Regions from separate parts of the Alteromonas sp. KUL17 genome, predicted to be linked through region 2. Evidence: predicted binding sites of a transcription regulator. Region 2 holds the regulator's gene; each other region holds the start of a gene.
The links. The regulator sigma-54, encoded in region 2, starts transcription at its own class of promoters, with help from an activator protein. The targets are predictions, from matches to a motif close to GTTGGCACGNNNNTNGNNT.

Region 1: a site for sigma-54 is predicted at 3,415-3,433, ahead of xdp1 (exosortase-dependent surface protein XDP1). Genes of this name have one in related genera too.
Region 3: a site for sigma-54 is predicted at 2,074-2,092, ahead of KUL49_RS10615 (flagellar basal body rod protein FlgF). Genes of this name have one in related genera too.

What each region holds. Positions count from the first base shown of each region.
Region 1 covers NZ_BJKJ01000016.1:97,335-103,223, forward strand. The annotation lists gene prsT (XrtA/PEP-CTERM system TPR-repeat protein PrsT) at 1-2,425, opposite strand, end outside; gene xdp1 (exosortase-dependent surface protein XDP1) at 2,531-3,361, opposite strand; gene xdp1 (exosortase-dependent surface protein XDP1) at 3,549-4,484, opposite strand; gene pssA (CDP-diacylglycerol--serine O-phosphatidyltransferase) at 4,860-5,663, shown strand.
Region 2 covers NZ_BJKJ01000001.1:276,305-282,193, reverse strand. The annotation lists gene rapZ (RNase adapter RapZ) at 1-406, opposite strand, end outside; gene ptsN (PTS IIA-like nitrogen regulatory protein PtsN) at 491-934, opposite strand; gene hpf (ribosome hibernation promoting factor) at 948-1,235, opposite strand; gene KUL49_RS01150 (RNA polymerase factor sigma-54) at 1,266-2,747, opposite strand; gene lptB (LPS export ABC transporter ATP-binding protein) at 2,821-3,546, opposite strand; gene lptA (lipopolysaccharide transport periplasmic protein LptA) at 3,549-4,103, opposite strand; gene lptC (LPS export ABC transporter periplasmic protein LptC) at 4,072-4,650, opposite strand; gene kdsC (3-deoxy-manno-octulosonate-8-phosphatase KdsC) at 4,647-5,195, opposite strand; gene KUL49_RS01125 (KpsF/GutQ family sugar-phosphate isomerase) at 5,196-5,889, opposite strand, start outside.
Region 3 covers NZ_BJKJ01000010.1:18,005-23,893, forward strand. The annotation lists gene flgD (flagellar hook assembly protein FlgD) at 1-503, shown strand, start outside; gene flgE (flagellar hook protein FlgE) at 518-1,906, shown strand; gene KUL49_RS10615 (flagellar basal body rod protein FlgF) at 2,131-2,874, shown strand; gene flgG (flagellar basal-body rod protein FlgG) at 2,921-3,709, shown strand; gene flgH (flagellar basal body L-ring protein FlgH) at 3,721-4,401, shown strand; gene KUL49_RS10630 (flagellar basal body P-ring protein FlgI) at 4,425-5,537, shown strand; gene flgJ (flagellar assembly peptidoglycan hydrolase FlgJ) at 5,598-5,889, shown strand, end outside.

The DNA.
Region 1 (5,889 bases), on a different contig from region 2:
CTATCGACTCTTCGAACTCTTGAATGAAGAATAAGTATTGCGCCAACAGGTTTTTTGCCAGCAGATTGTTTTCATTCTCGCCCACCAGTTTTCTTGCCGTATTCAAGAATACATCGACAAACTGATCGTTCAGTGCGTAGTTGTAAATGGCAACAAAAGCCTGTGCAAAAGTAGCGTCTACGTCTAACGCTTTTTCAAACTCTTTGATAGCTTGTTCACTGTTTCCCTTATTTGCTGCCAGTCGGCCTTTCAAAAAATAATAAACCGGATTTTGTTGTTGGTTTGCGGGAATGGTTGTTAGCAATGATTGTGCTTTGTCGTTGTTTTGCATGTCGAGCAGTAGGCTCACATAACGCAACGTGACAAACGTACTTGTATTCGCTATTTCATACGCTCGGGCCATGGCGTCTAAGGCGTTTTCATCATTATCAACACTTCGAGCTTGATCAGCATATGCGATAAGCTTGCCGGCATCGTCATTGATAAAATTCCTCACAATACTTAGCGTTTTTTCTGCATCGGCACGTTGACCTGCTTCTAACTGAAGCGCTGCTTTTCGAAGGAGATAATCGGCGTTGTCGAAATCGTCTTTGATTAAGAGGTCTAAGTGATAGAGCGCATTTTTTGTGTCGCCTTGTTGTTGATACAAAGATGAAACGCGCTCTCTCGCTCCAGTATTTGAAGGCGTGAGCGTCAATATATCGAGATAAATTTGCTTAGCTTCTTCTAGATTTCCTGCTTTGCTTAAATTGAACGCTTTCAGCATCAGCGTTTCATTATGTTGGGGAGACAGAGCAAGTAACTCTTCTACTAGCAGGTTAGATTTATCGACATTTCCTAAACGGCTTTCCGTTGCTGCTAAATTGAATTTCGCAGGGAAAAGCGTCGGGTTTTGCGCTAGCGCTTTTTCTATGTTGATCTTGGCTTCTTCTAATCGACCCTGTCTAATCAAGATACCGGCTTTAAGATTGAAAACTTCTGCTTCGTTTGGAAACAATGCGCTTAGTAAGTCAGCGCCTTTTAATGCATTCTTAAACTGCTGAGCTTGTAAATTCATCAATGAATAAGTGAAAAGAAAGCCGGCATTATCCTTGTAGGTAGATAAGTTATTTTCAAGAATCGATAGCGCTTCATCTTGCTTACCTCTGGCAGCCATTAATTTAATCTTAAATAGCTGGAGCTTGTTTTCATTCGGGTATTTATATTCAAGATTTTGCAAAAGTCGCTCGGCTTTAAAGGCTTTGTTTTGGCGAATAAATAAGTCACCTAAAAGCAGTGCTGAGTCTGGGTCTTCCATTAACGCATCCTGATGACGTTCAAGCAGGGCAAGGGCCTGTTTATCTTGTTGAGTCGCCATGTAAACTTGGCTCAACATCAATACCGCCTGTAAGTCATCAGGCTCTTGTTGCAGATAAGCGTTAAAATCTTTCGCGGCTGTCTCCATGTTGTTATTAAAGAAGTTAGTTAAACCACTTATGTAAAGCAACATGGGCTGTGAGGTAATAAGCTCAGGATCCAGTTGAGCCATGAAGTCGTTAAGTTCTTTTAGTTTTTCGTTATCGATAGCTTGCTGGTTGTCTCTGCTTTGTAACCAGCTATTAAGTAAAATGGCCAGCGGATCATTGGGTGTATCTTGGATTATCTCATCTACGAACAGTTTTGCCGTGTCGTAGTCTTTCGCTTCTAAATACAAATCAACAAGATTCCTTAATGCAATGGGATCTTCTCGATTAAAAGTCAGCGCTTTCTGTAAATGTGCGGTTGCAGCGTCTGTATCACCCTGTCGGTATGCGAGTTGCCCCTTCAATCGCCATGTTATTGCATTTTCTGGTTCTAACGACATAGCTTTATTGATAAGCGAGGTCGCTTTGGATAAATCTTCATTTTGAAGAGCAATGGACGCCAACCCGTTTATTGCTGGTACGAAGTTAGGTGTACGTGAAACGATAGTGTTGTAGTCACGTAAGGCGCATGACTCATCCTCCAGTCTAATACACGCCGTTGCGCGAATTAAAAGCCACTCACGTTCTGCATCGCCCGACAGTTTGTTTGAATCAGAAAAGTCTACAATCTCTTTGTATTTGTTTAAGAACAACCATGTGTTGCCAAGCGGCTCTGCCAAAAGGTTGATATCGGCACCCATTTCAAGCGCTTCTACGAACTCCATTTCAGCGGCAGTTAAGTAGCCATTAATAAGCAAAATTTCACCCATCAGTATTTTTGCTGCTAGGTTTTCTGGGTCTTTTTGCAAGCTGTTTTTAAGATGGATATAGGCTTCATCGTAGGCATTTTGATTAAACGCAGTTAGCGCTTTTTCATAGTCTTCAGATGTTGTAGCGTGGCTGCTAAATGAGAGAAAAGAAGTGGCAACTGCAGAAATAAGTGCACGACGTACAACACCCTTTTTATTATTACAAAAATCCATATATACCTTCGAAAATTAGCCTAACTGCTGGCTTAAAAATAGCATAAAAAAAGGTGGCTTAAGCCACCTTCTAAAGATACGTGTTTTCTACGTGTTTTTAAACCATTAAACGAGACGCTTGCGGCGATAAAGCATCAGTCCGATACCCATTAGCATTAGTGCCATAGCACCAGGCTCATTGACGTCGGTTGTCGTGTTTTCGCCTTGTCTAGAAATACCTAGCGAGGCTAGTTTAAAGCCTGAACCAGTGAAGTCATCCATACTACCGTTTGGATCAAAATAAGTATTGTATGCGCCGATAAGCCAATATTTTGCTTCGGTCAAAGTAGGATAGGTTACTTCATACTTCCCAAGCCCTTGCGGTGTTCTAGAAATATTCTTATGTGTGACCGAAGTGATGGCACTTGATGAAGCAATATTTTCCCATGTAGTTACAGTGTTCGATGCGTTTTTAAATATGTCGATATCATTGAATCCAACAACGGTTAACTGTTGTTCGTTCCCGGCACCAGTAAGATAGTTGAACTTCGTATTAGTAAGTGCTACTTCTTCACTAAATGAGAAAAGCACCATGTCGAAATCGTATTTCCAGTCACCTTGGTTGTTATCAATAGTATGCCAATCAGTAAGGTTGCCACCATGGTCTCTATTGCGCATTGACAAGCCGTATGTCTTCGAATAACTAAGGCCGTTTTGTCTCACTACACGGTCATCACCGTCGGTGTCAGAATATTCTGTGTCCGCCCAAGTCGTATAAGAAACGTAGATATCAGAATTATCGATTTTAATTGAGTTAGTTGTAGGCTCAAATCCTTTGCTAACTTTCTGAGCAATCATATCGTAGTTGTAGTATTCGAGCATTGAATCACCAGCGTAAGACGCTGACGTACAGATTAAAAGCAACGACGAAAATGAAAATTTTAACAGCTTGTTCATAGTTATTGGCCTTACAGCTTAAATTCAACAAAGAGGCAAATTATTTTTTCTCCAAGCTGGAATTGTGCCAATTTTTCAAGTGTTTGTTTTTATGGGTTTTTTGTTGTATTAAGGTGCGAGGGAAAGGAAGTGAGTAAAAAAAACTGACAGGTTGTACCACCTGTCAGTGATCTAAAGTCTAATTTCTTCAAATGGTTTTTTTACGGCGCCACATTACGAAAAGTGAACATGCCATAAGTAGCCCAATAGTGCCAGGCTCAGAGACTTCGGTTGGATCTGGTGTACCCGCAGTTTCTGTAATTGAAAACCCAATGTTGGCGAGTTTGAAAGCGTCATTGTTAAATTCTCCACCAATATTTCCAAATACTGTATTGTATGCCCCTACAAGCCAATATTGTGCTGACTCAGTAAACGTGAAATCTGCACGGTGATCTAAATATTCACAACTCTCAATGTCGAATGAAGCTGACGTTAGTGCATCTTCAACGATATGACTCCATGTGTTAACGCCAGACGTTAGTTTAGAGGTGTTACTAAGCGCAGCCACAGACACTTGACTATCTCTACTGTCATAAAGCCAAGAAAAACTGGCGCCAGTTAGTGTTACCGCATAATCAAATGAGAGCAATATAAAATCATAATCTCTTTCTACATTTGTGAAGCGGTAGTTTTTCGAGTTATCGCTGCCGCTAGAGAAGTAATTGAGGTTATCAATAGCGTGATCGGCACCGCCGCGATAGTACGCTTCATCATTGTTTGTTATGCCGTAAGCCCATTTATCTGAGATTTTTTCTAACTTGGCGCCAACGACTGTTTCGCCGGTAACTCCTTGTGTGTCAGAAAAGGCGGACATACTAATATTTAATCCGTCTATTTGAACAAAGGAATTATTCGTCTGATTGGTTTGTGTCACTTTGTCATCGACTAGATCGTAGGTGTATTCTCCCAACGGAGAGTTACATACATTGCTTTGTTCGTTGCTTTGGCTCGATGACCCACAGTGAGAATAACTTTGCTTTTTATAGTAGGTAGCGAATGCTGAATTCGCACTCAGGGTAGATAGCAAAGCTGTGGAAAGTAATAGTACAGTTTGCAAAGAAAACGTTTTTTGTAGCGTTCGCATAATTGCTTTCCTATATATGAAGCGCAAAGCACTTCAAGTACAAGCCGAGTGATGTGTGCGCACATTATGCGAACACAAACTTGGTAGTACCTAATTTCAACATGGACTTGTATGATATATGAACGGTGAGCTATTTAAGGTATGTAACCGTATACCTAGTTATTAGTTGTTTGTTTAATCGTGAGCATACGCGGCCTGAATAAATAGAAGCCAAGCGCCGGCATTGTGGTAGGAGTACGTGTAATCAATGCAAAGCTAATAACGTTTTGCAACGGCGTTATGTAAAGGAACGAGGCAGTCTTTTTACTTTGCTATGCGTTCCTAGATATCTGTGAAATAATTAACGCAATTGTATATGTAGAAGTATGAGGACATATGTCTGATCAAAAACGTAAAGGGATATACTTACTTCCCAACTTATTAACAACAGCAGGGTTGTTTTCGGGTTTCTTTGCTGTGGTTTCGTCAATGAACGGCAGGTTCGAAGCCGCGGCAGTGGCTATCTTTGTTGCTATGATTTTTGATGGCTTAGATGGGCGTGTGGCAAGAATGACGAACACGCAAAGCGACTTTGGTGCTGAGTATGACTCAATGGCAGATATGGTTTCATTTGGAATGGCACCTGCACTTGTTGCTTATAATTGGGGGTTAACTGAGCTGGGCAAGTTAGGCTGGTTAGCGGCCTTTATATATGTAGCGGGTGCAGCTCTTCGTTTAGCTCGCTTCAATACGCAAGTTGGTATTGCCGATAAGCGTTTCTTCCAAGGTCTTGCTAGTCCGGCAGCAGCTGCAGTTGTCTCTGGTCTTGTATGGGTTGGAGTTGAGTATGACGCTGTTGGTACCGACTATGGTTTAATCGTTGCTGCAGTAACTGGCTTGGCAGGTTTGCTGATGGTGAGTAACTTTAAGTACAATTCTTTCAAAGAAGTTAATTGGCACGGTAAGGTTCCATTTGTAGGTCTTCTTTTAGTTCTCTTGATATTCGTTGTTGTTGCAACAGAACCCGCTTTAGTATTGTTCCTTGTTTTTGCACTATATGCGTTAGCTGGGCCTATCAATACTTTCCGTACCGTTGAGAAAGTAACGTTAGACGATGTAGTGGGCGATCATGAAGAAGATGCAGACTTCAATGCCGATAAAAAGAAAAGCAATGAAAGTGTAGACAATAAGCAGGAATGATTACGTAGCAATAATCAAATGTCTTCGCTCAATATAAAGAGGATATGCCTTTTTGAGCTGATAGAATAAGGATATACAAGCGTAAACGCATGCTTAATGTACTAATAGATCAAAAAAGCGACCGAACGGTCGCTTTTTTTGTATTTATTTTAAAAAAAGGGTGTTGACGATGCTGCAGGAATGCGTAGAATGCGCGCCTCCTCAACAGGGAACAGCAAAACGCTAA
Region 2 (5,889 bases):
TGTCTAAATATAAATCTGCGCGTTCAGCAATAGGAGCAAGTAGGGCAGACTCGGCTTTAATGGCTTCTGAAAGCGATTTATTAAGCTTGGCGAGAGGGTGAAGACGACGTGTTTCGCTAAAACGCTTAACCAGTACATCATCGCTCGCGTCAATGTAAACAATGGTCATCGACCACGAAGAAGGCAAGTAGTCTAAAATTTCTACCAAATCGTCAGGATTTTTAGGTAAGTTTCTCACATCGATACTTACCGCAACCTGATCGTACTCGTCAACAACTGTATGGGTTAAGGTGGGAAGTAAGTTTACCGGGATATTATCAACACAGTAATAACCTAAATCTTCCAATGCGCGAAGTGCGACAGACTTACCAGACCCCGAACGACCACTGATTATTATCAGCTTCACCTACTTTCTCCCTAATACTCTGGTTTTATCACATACGCGTTGTTGAATTAGGCGCCTACTAAACGGTTAATAGGCGCTTAATGTTTAACTTAATGCAGATAGAATATCGTCGCTTGTCGTTGCGCGACGTATTGCTTTAATCGTTTCTTTGTCGCTTAGTTTACCAGCCACGGTGGCCAGCGTTTGAAGGTGTCCTTCGGTCTGTTCCTCAGGAACGAGTAGCGCAAAAAAGATGTCTACGGGTTTCTCGTCAAGGGCGTCGAAGTCAATTGCTGGCGTGCTGGTTACAACAATGGCAATCACTTTCTCGAGGCCCGGCAGGCGTCCGTGGGGCAGGGCGATACCATTGCCAATGCCTGTACTACCCATACGCTCTCGAGCCATCAAACTGTTGAGTACCGTTGCCTGATCAATGTTCTCGTTTTGCTTGGCAGCGATATCAGCGATGATCTCAAGAATTCGCTTTTTACTATTACACTGAACCGCACACTCGGTGCGGTCCAGACTTACGATGGCTTGTATATCCATGCTTAATTAACTACTAATGTTTTTTCAGTTTTTCCTTATGCTTGATTACCTGCCGGTCGAGTTTATCAACCATGCTGTCAATCGCCGCATACATGTCGGTATTTTCTGAGGATGCGAATACTTCAGCGCCACTTAAATGAACGGTCGCTTCGGCTTTTTGATTTAATTTTTCAACGTTCAGGATGACATGCACATTAGAAATGTGATCAAAGTGACGTTCAAGTTTGCTGAACTTCGTATCGACATAATTACGCAAAGAGTCGGTGATTTCGACATGATGACCAGTAAGGTTGATTTGCATATTTCGTCTTCCTTATATTATTAAGCCCGATTAAATAAGGCTTTTGCGTTGGTTCGACGGCGGGATCGACAACGATTCCCGGTACTTTGCTATTGTTCGCCGGGCAACTTTAATGCCCTGTTCGGCCAACAATGAAGCAATCTTGCTATCACTTAGCGGCTTGCTAGGCTTTTCAGCGGCCACTAATTTCTTGATCAATGCACGAATCGCTGTAGATGAACATTCACCACCAGACTCTGTTGCAACGTGGCTTGAGAAAAAATACTTCAATTCGAAGATTCCACGTGGCGTATGCATGTACTTTTGCGTTGTCACTCGCGAAATAGTGGATTCGTGCATATCTACCATTTCTGCGACATCATTTAGCACCATTGGTTTCATCATTTCCGGGCCGTGCTCAAAAAAGCCCATTTGCTGCTGCACAATGCAGTTTGCAACCTTCATTAAGGTTTCGTTACGAGATTCAAGGCTCTTTATGAACCACTTAGCCTCTTGCATGTGTGAGCGGATGAATTGTGAATCGCTACTATTCTTGGCACGGCGACTCATTGCAGCGTATTGTTGATTTACGCTTAACTTAGGCAGACTGTCGGGGTTCAGCTCAACCACCCAACGGCCATTTTTCTTGGTTACTGAGACATCAGGAATAACGTACTCAGGCTCTTTAGTAACTAAAGCACTACCTGGGCGAGGATTCAAGGTTTGCAGTAAACGCATTGCCTCGCGTAGCTGATCTTCTTTCAATCGGCTTTTACGCATAAGCGTACGATAGTCTTTGCTGCTCAGTAAGTCAGAGTACTCTTCAATCAGTTGCTTTGCTTCAGCAAGCCAAGGTGTGTCTTCTGAAAATTGGCGCAATTGCACCATCAAACATTCTTGTGGAGAGCGTGAGCCAGAACCAATAGGGTCGAACATCTGAATGCGCTTTAGCACACATTCTATTTCGTCCATTTCAATCGGCTCTTCCATATCATCATCGTTAACCGCTTCTAAAATATCGTCAAGGGTAACGGTTAAATAACCTGACTCGTCAATAGAGTCGATGATTGCTGTAGCGATTGCGCGATCGGTATCCGAGAAATGGGTAAGGCGCATTTGCCAAAGAAGGTGCTCTTGAATATCTTCAGTAGTCTCACCTTGGAAGATTTGCTCGTCGTCATTGGATGGACCTGGAGCTGGCGAAGATGAAGCAGAGTAGTATTCGTCCCATGTGCTGTCGATTGGCAGCTCATCGGGAAGATCGTTTTTCTCAAGTGCATCGCCGGCTTCTAACGTGTCACTAGATGCAGAAGCAGTGGCCTCAGAGCCGCTGTCATCGTTGTCGATATTGTTCTTTTCTAGTTGCGGCTCGTCGTTACCTTCTTCAACTTCTAATAGCGGATTAGAATCGAGCGCTTCTTGGATCTCTTGTTGAAGATCAAGTGTAGAAAGCTGCAGCAGTTTAATGGCCTGCTGAAGCTGTGGTGTCATGGTAAGTTGTTGGCTAAATTTTAGCTGTAAAGATGGTTTCATCTACGTCTTATTTAAATGCTCTAAATTGAATATACCAGAGCGAAACTGAAAAATGACAATTCGGTTACATTAACTATAGCCTGAATTGTTCGCCTAGGTATACATCCCTTACTTTTTGATTACTTAAAACCTGTTCCGCCGTTCCTTGCGCAATAAGCTCGCCATGACTCACAATGTACGCCTTTTCACAAACATCCAATGTCTCTCGTACGTTATGGTCCGTGATAAGGATTCCAATCCCCCTATCGCGAAGATGTTGTATTATCTTCTTTATATCATTAACTGATATCGGATCAACACCAGCAAATGGTTCGTCTAACAAAATAAATTGCGGTTTTGCTGCCAGAGCGCGGGCAATCTCAACGCGACGGCGTTCGCCCCCTGACAAACTCATCCCCGTACTATTACGTATATGGTTAATATTAAATTCATCAAGTAGCGCATCTGCTTCTTCTTCTTGCTGTTGTGAATTTAAATCTTTACGGGTTTGCAAAATGGCCATGATATTTTCATGCACTGTGAGCTTTCTGAAAATAGAGGCTTCCTGCGGTAGGTAGCCTATTCCGCGGCGTGCACGCTCGTGCATGGGCTGATGAGTTAGCTCATTGTCGTCGATTTCAATCTTGCCTTTATCCAGATTCACTAAACCAACAATCATGTAGAATGTAGTGGTCTTACCAGCGCCATTTGGGCCAAGAAGACCAACAATTTGACCCGTTGAGACAGACAGACTTACATCTCGAACAACCTGTCTTGACTTGTAAGCCTTAGCAAGATTTTTAGCGCTCAAAGTTGCCATTGCTATTTATTGCCCTCGTTGTCTTTTTTGTCTTTCTTAGACGAAGTTTTGCGAATGGTCTCAGGTGTGAATACTGTGGTCACTCGACCCTCACCATCCTTACCTGCGCCGCCAGTCGCTAGCAATTGCTCGGTAATCATATCGAACGTGATGTTGTCACCCTGTACTTTACTGGTGTCTTGTTTCAACTCTGCGTTTCCGGCAAGAGAAATCGTTCGGTTTACCACTTCATAGCGTATTTCATTAGCTTTTGCCGAAACTGGCGTGCCGTCTTCCAATTGCTGGGAGTAGCTTGCCGGCTTTCCTCTAGCAATAAATATTTCACGACCACCACCGTCAGTGGCAATTACTTCCACTTCGTCGGCTTCAATAACCAAAGAGCCTTGAGTTATGAGTACGTCGTCTTTGTACAACGCGGTTTTATTTTTACCGTCGATAAACTGGGTGTTCGAGCCTATTTTTATGGGCTGCGAAAAATCATCTTCACTGGCGTGTACCGCACCGCTAGCGATGGCAAGCAATAAACTAGTTGCTAGGGGAATAAGTGGTTTGTACATGATCTAAAAGCTCGTATTCTTGTGTGCGTAAATTCGCGTTAAACCCATTACTTAAAATGACATATTGGGTGCCCAGTATTTCAACGGGTTGGTCAGATGTCATTTGCTTGGTTTCTAAATTAATTTGAATGTACTCGGTCGATATACTTCTGACAAAGTCATCGCCAGTTTGGTTCTCAATATTAACTTGGTTTTCCAGCTGGATTAGCTCGTTATTGTATAGTGTACCTTCATCAGCGGTTACCACCCATGGTGATGACGCGTTTTCTGTATAAAGGGTGTATTTAGGTTGCTGAAACAATACAAAGCCAAGCTGGTCGTAATGCTCCATCGACTCTGCAAATACTTTGTGATTTAACTCACCGTCTTGATTGTACAGCGTAGTGGTTAGATTTTTTGCTTTGTAGGCGGGCTTTAGCGCATCGTTTTCACGATTCCCCTGCGTTTCAGGCTGCTCTTCCATCCACGTAGGGATGTACATCAGCATCGCCAGAATAAATAGCGCCGATATACTTAATCCTAAGCGATTAAAGCCAAACAGGCTCATACACTAGCTCCAAAAATCTCATTTGTTACCCCTTTGGCCTGCAAAATGGTATCCGATATTTCTCGGACCGCGCCAAACCCACCGGGAAGGGTCGTAATCCAGTTTGCTTGTTTTGCTACGTAAGGATGGGCATCGGCAACCGCAATTTTAACCGCAACGTGCTTGTACATACCCGTATCTGGCATGTCATCACCTACCGCAGCCACTTCGTCAGTGTTTAACTCAAGGCGTTTCATCAGGTCGCTAAGCGCGTCTGCTTTATTCTCTTCGCCTTGAATTATATGTGCAACATTCAGTGCCTTCATTCTATTTTCAACAATGGCAGAGCGACGTCCAGTAATAACCGCAACATTCACCCCATTGCTCACTAGCGCTTTTACACCATATCCATCACGGGTATGGAATGCTTTAAGTTCTTCACCGTCGTTACCTAAGTAAATTCGACCATCTGAGAACACACCATCAACGTCGCATACCAGCAACTTTATCTTGGCTAGTTTTGCGAAAAGCGAGTCATTTATTTCCGTGTACAAGGTGGTTGTCATTTAAAGCACTCCTGCTTTTAGTAGCATATGCATGTTAAAAGCCCCAACAGGTTTGCGCTTATCGTCAGTAACCATTAACGCACTAATTTTATGGGTTTCCATCAAATTCAGGGCTTCTACAGCCAGCTGACCTGCGGTGGTAGTCTTGCCGCCTTTAGTCATTACTTCTTCTACTGTCGCACTGTGTACGTCTACGCGGGCATCGAGAATTCGTCGTAGGTCGCCATCCGTAAAGACGCCTGTCAGCGTACCGTCTGCCGCTATCACGCCTGTCATACCCAATCCCTTTTTAGATATTTCCAGCAGTGCGTCAGCGACAGAAGCACTGGCATGGACAAGTGGGATATCACTGCCGCTTAGCATGATATCGCTAACTTTAAGCAGAAGTTTTCTGCCTAAACTACCGCCTGGGTGCGAAAGCGCAAAGTCATCTGAGGTGAAACCTTTTTGGTCGAGCAGTGCTACCGCAAGCGCATCACCCATAACCAGTGTGGCGGTTGTGCTTGACGTAGGAGCAAGACCTAGCGAACACGCTTCTTTTTCAACGCTGATATCAAGTACGACATCTGCGTGTTGCCCCAATGAACTGGAAGCACTGTTGGTCATGGCGACCACCTGTATGCCTAAGCGCTTAACTACGGGCAATAAGTTAACTAGCTCGTTAGTCTCGCCAGAATTAGAGATGGCGAGTAAG
Region 3 (5,889 bases), on a different contig from region 2:
CATCATTTACGATGGCCGACGGTATTTCCCAGCTTAACGAAAAGTTTGAGTCGTTTGCAGCTTCAATGACATCGAATCAAGCGTTACAAGCTTCTAGTCTTATCGGGCAAAACGTGCTGGTTCAAGGTAACGTGGGTTATATGGCCAATGAAGGCGATGGCATTTCGGGTGTCATCGTGAATGAAAAAACAGTTCAGAATATGACGATCACTATTGAGAACCAGTTTGGTGAAGTCATAAAAACCATTGATGCAGGCACTCAAAGCGCTGGCAACATTGAGTTTGAATGGGATGGCAAAGATAAGCATGGCAACCAGATGGCACCGGGTGAATATGTTATCAGTGCCACTGGCGAGTTGAATGGAGAAGGTGTTCAGCTGAATACCGCCGTTAATCGCCATGTTGGAAGTGTAAGCTTGGCTGGTAGTGGTCAAGGCGTAATTTTGAATTTGGATGGTGATGTCAGTATCAATCTTGATGACGTCATTCAAATCGGCAGTTAGTAGGAGAATCAATAATGTCTTTTAATATTGCACTGAGTGGCGTATCAGCCGCACAAAAAGATTTGGATGTAACCGCCAACAACATCGCAAACGTAAATACAGTTGGCTTTAAAGAATCTCGCGCTGAATTTGGCGATGTTTATGCGGCGTCACTGTTAGCAGGTGGTAAAACGAAAGTGGGTGACGGTGTACTAACTCAGGAAGTTGCACAGCAATTTTCTCAAGGTAGTCTTCAGTTTACGAACACGGCACTGGACTTAGCCATAACGGGTAATGGTTTCTTTGCAACAGTACCTGAGATCACTTCACGTGACTTCTCGTTCACTCGAGCGGGTCAGTTCAAATTGGACGCCGATAATTTTGTTGTTAACAGTAATGGTGACAACTTATTAGGCTTCCCGGTGAATAACGATGGCACAAGCGCATCGGTGGCACTTAGTACCACTGAACCCGTACGTATTCCTGACTCTTCAGGTTCTCCGCAAGCAACAAGCGAAGTAGATATCCGAATGAATCTGCCGGCTGGAGATGCAGCGATAAACCCTGCTAACTTTGATCCTACCGATCCGCTTACTTACAATGCGGCCACCTCGGTTACCGTTTATGATTCGCTTGGTGACAGTCATGTAATGACTTATTACTTCATCAAAGATAACGCTGCAGCTAACGAATGGTATGTAGCCACAGCGGTAGACGATACGCTAGTCAACCAAGTAGATTCAGCAGATCCCGGTTTGCCATTAGCACCAGGTGATCCAAACGTGGTACACAGTGTCGGAACTGGCTCAAATGCAGTAACGGCTTCGAAGCTTGTCTTTTCTGCGGGCGGCGATTTCGTCGCAATGGAAACTCCTGATGGTAGCGCCTCGGTCGACAATAAAATCCAAACTGTTCAACTAGGCGCAGGCATTTTAAGTAACGGATCTAATCCTGCGCAACAAATTAAAGTGGACTTTAACTTAAATCCAACTTTAGCCACACCAAACGAACCTTCGCAGTTTGCTTCTGCATTCGAAGTTACATCACTAGAACAGAATGGTTTGCCTGTAGGTCGACTGACGGGTATCGATATCGGTCCTGATGGCCTGGTTCGCGCAACGTTCTCTAATGGTACGTCTGAACCTATTGTTCGTGTCGCTTTGGTTCGCTTTTCTAATGAACAAGGCCTAACTCAAGAGAGCAGTACTCAGTGGAAGGAAAGTATTCTTTCAGGCGAGGCACTAGCGGGTGAAGCAACAACCGGTACTTTCGGTGAAATTAACTCTTCGGCGCTAGAGCAAGCTAACGTAAACCTGACCACTGAGCTCATTGACATGATTATCGCTCAGCGTAACTTCCAGGCAAACTCTCGTGCGCTGGAGGTTAACAACTCGCTGAACCAGACTATCCTTAATATCCGATAGCTTATAAATAGTCAATTTTAAAGAAGGCTAAGCGGCAAATTTCAGGCGCTTGACACCGCTTTTATTTGACCCTATTTAGAAAGGTCGCAAGGTTGCGGCCTTTTTATTTTTCTTTAGTTATCAATTCAATACCCCCGGTACTTTTCAATTGCACTAAATATCCACAGGTTGGCATTGCCTTTGCTAAATCATGTTTAAGGTTTAATCAGAGTCAAAAGTCAGTCATGGACAAACTTCTCTATATTTCAGCAAGTGGCGCCTCCCAAGACCTACTAGGAACAGGGATTAGGGCTAATAACTTGGCTAATGCACAGACAACGGGATTCAGAGCGCAGTTAGAGCAGGCAAGGTCAATGCCGGCCTACGGCGAAGGTTTGCCGACTCGCGTGTTTTCCATGACAGAAAGCCCGTCGAATAATTACGAGTCGGGCCCGATGATTAAAACAGACCGCGATTTAGACGTAGCCATTCAAGGTGATGGTTGGTTCGCTGTACAAGATCAAAATGGTCAAGAAGCTTACTCGCGTGATGGAAATTTCAAGTTGGGCGATGACGGAATTTTGACAGATATCCACGATCGCGTCGTGCTTGGTGACAATGGGCCAATATTCCTTCCTGTTCCTTTAGATAATCTCAATATTGCGGCCGATGGCACGTTGTCAATGAGACAGTTAGGTGCCCCTGCCAATGTTATTGAAGAAGTGGGGCGACTTAAATTAGTTAGCCCAAACTATGCAGACATGGAACGTGGGAACGACGGCTTATTTAGAATGGAAGATGGCTCAATAGCGCCAGCCAATGCCAACGTGAAAGTAATGTCGGGCATGCTTGAAGGTTCCAACGTCAATGCGGTTGACGAAATGGTAGACATGATAAGTCTGCAGCGTCACTACGAGCTTCAAGTCAAAATGATGAAGCAAGCAGAGAAACTAGATCAAAGTGGCAATGCGTTATTACGCATTCTGTAAACGAATTTTTATCATCGTTGCCCCATGAGCAACGTCGGAGGTTAACATGCATCCAGCACTATGGATAAGTAAAACCGGACTAGACGCCGCACAGACTGATGTGGCAGTGGTATCTAACAACCTAGCCAATGCGTCAACAGTGGGCTTTAAAAAAGACCGCGCGGTGTTTGAAGATTTGCTTTATCAGAATATCAATCAGCCAGGCGGTCGTTCATCTGCTGACACAGAGCTTCCTTCTGGGCTTATGCTTGGTTCAGGCTCGAAGGTCGTTGCTACTCAAAAAGCACATACGCAAGGTAACCTGTTAACCACTGAAAACGCGCTTGATATGTCAATTCAAGGCCGTGGTTACTTTGAAATATTGCAGCCAGACGGCACCATTGCATATTCGAGAAATGGTCAGTTTTCACTGAACGACCAAGGCCAAATTGTTACATCTGGCGCGGGCTTTTTGCTTCAGCCTGAAGTGGCTATTCCCGAAGATGCGCAACAAATCACAATTTCTCAAGATGGTGAAATTAGCGTGAGCATACGGGGCCAAGCTGAACCGCAGGTACTCGGTCAGCTTAATATTTCTGACTTTGTTAACCCAACCGGATTACAACCAACCGGACAAAACCTTTATGTAGAGACAGCGTCAAGCGGTGCGCCTATTCAGGGGATCCCTGGTCTGCAAGGATTGGGTTATATCTCACAAGGCACGTTGGAAACCTCTAACGTAAACGTGACCGAAGAGTTAGTAAACCTTATCGAAAGCCAGCGCTTGTATGAGATGAACTCAAAGGTTATCTCATCGGTCGACCAAATGCTTGGTCAGGTTATTCAGCAACTTTAGTAGGTAGCATCATGCGTATTTTAGGTTTATCTGCTGCACTTCTGATACTTAGCGGTTGCGCAAGTACAAACGAGCCTCCCGTTCAGGCAAACGACCCGTCGTTTGCACCGGTAGTGCCAGATTACCCGCGTGAAACGGTAGTAGAGGACGGCTCGCTTTTTCGTTCGCAGCTTGCTAACAACTTATATTCTGACGTTACCGCAAGAAGAGTCGGTGACATCATCACTGTAACGTTAAGCGAGAATACCCAAGCGAGCAAATCAGCCGACACTAGCACAGCGAAAGATTCAAACGTCAATCTTAACCCTATTACCGGGCTTGCTGGGCAAGCGATAAACATTGGCGGAGAGTCCGTACAATTAGGAATAAGTTCATCTCGAGATTTCTCCGGTGATGCCACTGCTAACCAAAGCAACAGCTTAAACGGCGCTATCTCAGTTACTGTGGTCGACGTACTTCCTAACAGCAACCTTGTTATTCGTGGCGAAAAGTGGCTAACCCTGAATCAGGGCGATGAATATATTCGTCTTACCGGCATCATTCGTCCGGCAGACATTAGTCCCGAGAATGAAATCGTGTCCACTAAGGTTGCAAATGCGCGTATCCAATATTCGGGTACGGGAAGTTTTGCGCGAGCACAAGAAAAGGGTTGGTTAACCAAGTTCTTTGATTCTGCTTGGTGGCCTCTTTAGGTTTTTAGGATAGGAGAGTGAACATGCGTTTGTTTTCAGTAGTATTAGCCGTTTTCACAATGCTTTTATCTTTACAGGCAGGTGCGCAACGCATTAAAGATGTAGCGAGTATTCAAGGCGTACGTAGTAACCAATTAGTGGGATATGGTCTTGTTGTAGGTTTGCCTGGAACGGGTGAACAAAGCCCGTTTACCGAACAAAGTTTCAGAACCATGCTGCGCAACTTTGGTATCAGTCTTGACGCTAACACCAAGCCAAAAATACGAAACGTGGCCGCAGTGGCGGTACACGCCGACCTGCCTGCTTTTGCAAAACCCGGACAAACCATTGATATTACGGTTTCTTCAGTTGGAGAAGCGGCCAGTCTTCAAGGCGGAACGCTGCTCCAGACGTTTCTTCGCGGTGTTGACGGTAAAGTCTACGCTGTAGCGCAAGGCAGCTTAGTCGTGAGCGGGTTTGGCGCTCAAGGCGGTGATGGCTCGCGCATTGTCGTTAATACGCCAACGGTAGGCAGAATTCCAAACGGTGCGATGGTAGAGCAATCTGTACCAACAGGCTTTGCCAATGGCGACACGTTAACGCTTAACCTCCATTATCCAGATTTCTCAACGGCTAAGTCGCTTGCAGATACGATCAACGAGCGCTTAGGTGCACAGCCCGAAAATGGCTATGTTATTGCTAAGCCCATTGATGCTGCGTCTGTTCGCGTGTCGGCCCCGCGAGATGTCGGTCAGCGCGTGGGCTTTTTGGCTACCTTAGAAAACTTCGAATTTACACCAGCTGATGCGCCAGCGCGTGTGGTAATAAACAGCCGCACAGGCACCATTGTTATTGGCAGTGACGTTCGCTTGTTACCAGCAGCAATTACTCACGGCGGGCTAACGGTGACCATCTCTGAAAATCAGCAAGTTTCTCAACCTAACGCGTTTGGTGAAGGGCAGACTGCCGTTACCACTCAGTCGATTGTTGATGTCGATTTGGCAGATAGTCGCATGTTTAAGTTTGAGCCAGGCGTTACTCTGGACCAGCTTGTGCGCGCGGTAAATGAGGTGGGCGCTGCGCCGGGCGATTTAATGGCAATTTTGGAAGCATTACGTCAAGCAGGCGCGTTGCGTGGAGAGCTCGTTATTATTTAAAACGAGCAAACAGCATTTACGAGACGTTAGTAAAAATAAGGTCACAGCGGAATAAGCACGATGGAATCACTTAGCACAAAAAGTCAGCTTGATATGGCTCGCAATGTCCACGATATGGGCAGCATAAACAAAATGCGTGAAGCCATTGCGTCGGGCGACGAGACGGTATTGCAAGAAGCTGCCCAGCAGTTTGAAGCGATATTTGTGCAAATGATGTTGAAATCAATGCGTAAAGCGCAAGATGCCCTTGCTGACGAAAATAGCCCATTTAATTCGCAGCAAGTTAAGTTTTATCGTGATATGCACGACCAACAGCTAGCGACAGACCTCACTTCCGGTGGTGGCTTAGGTC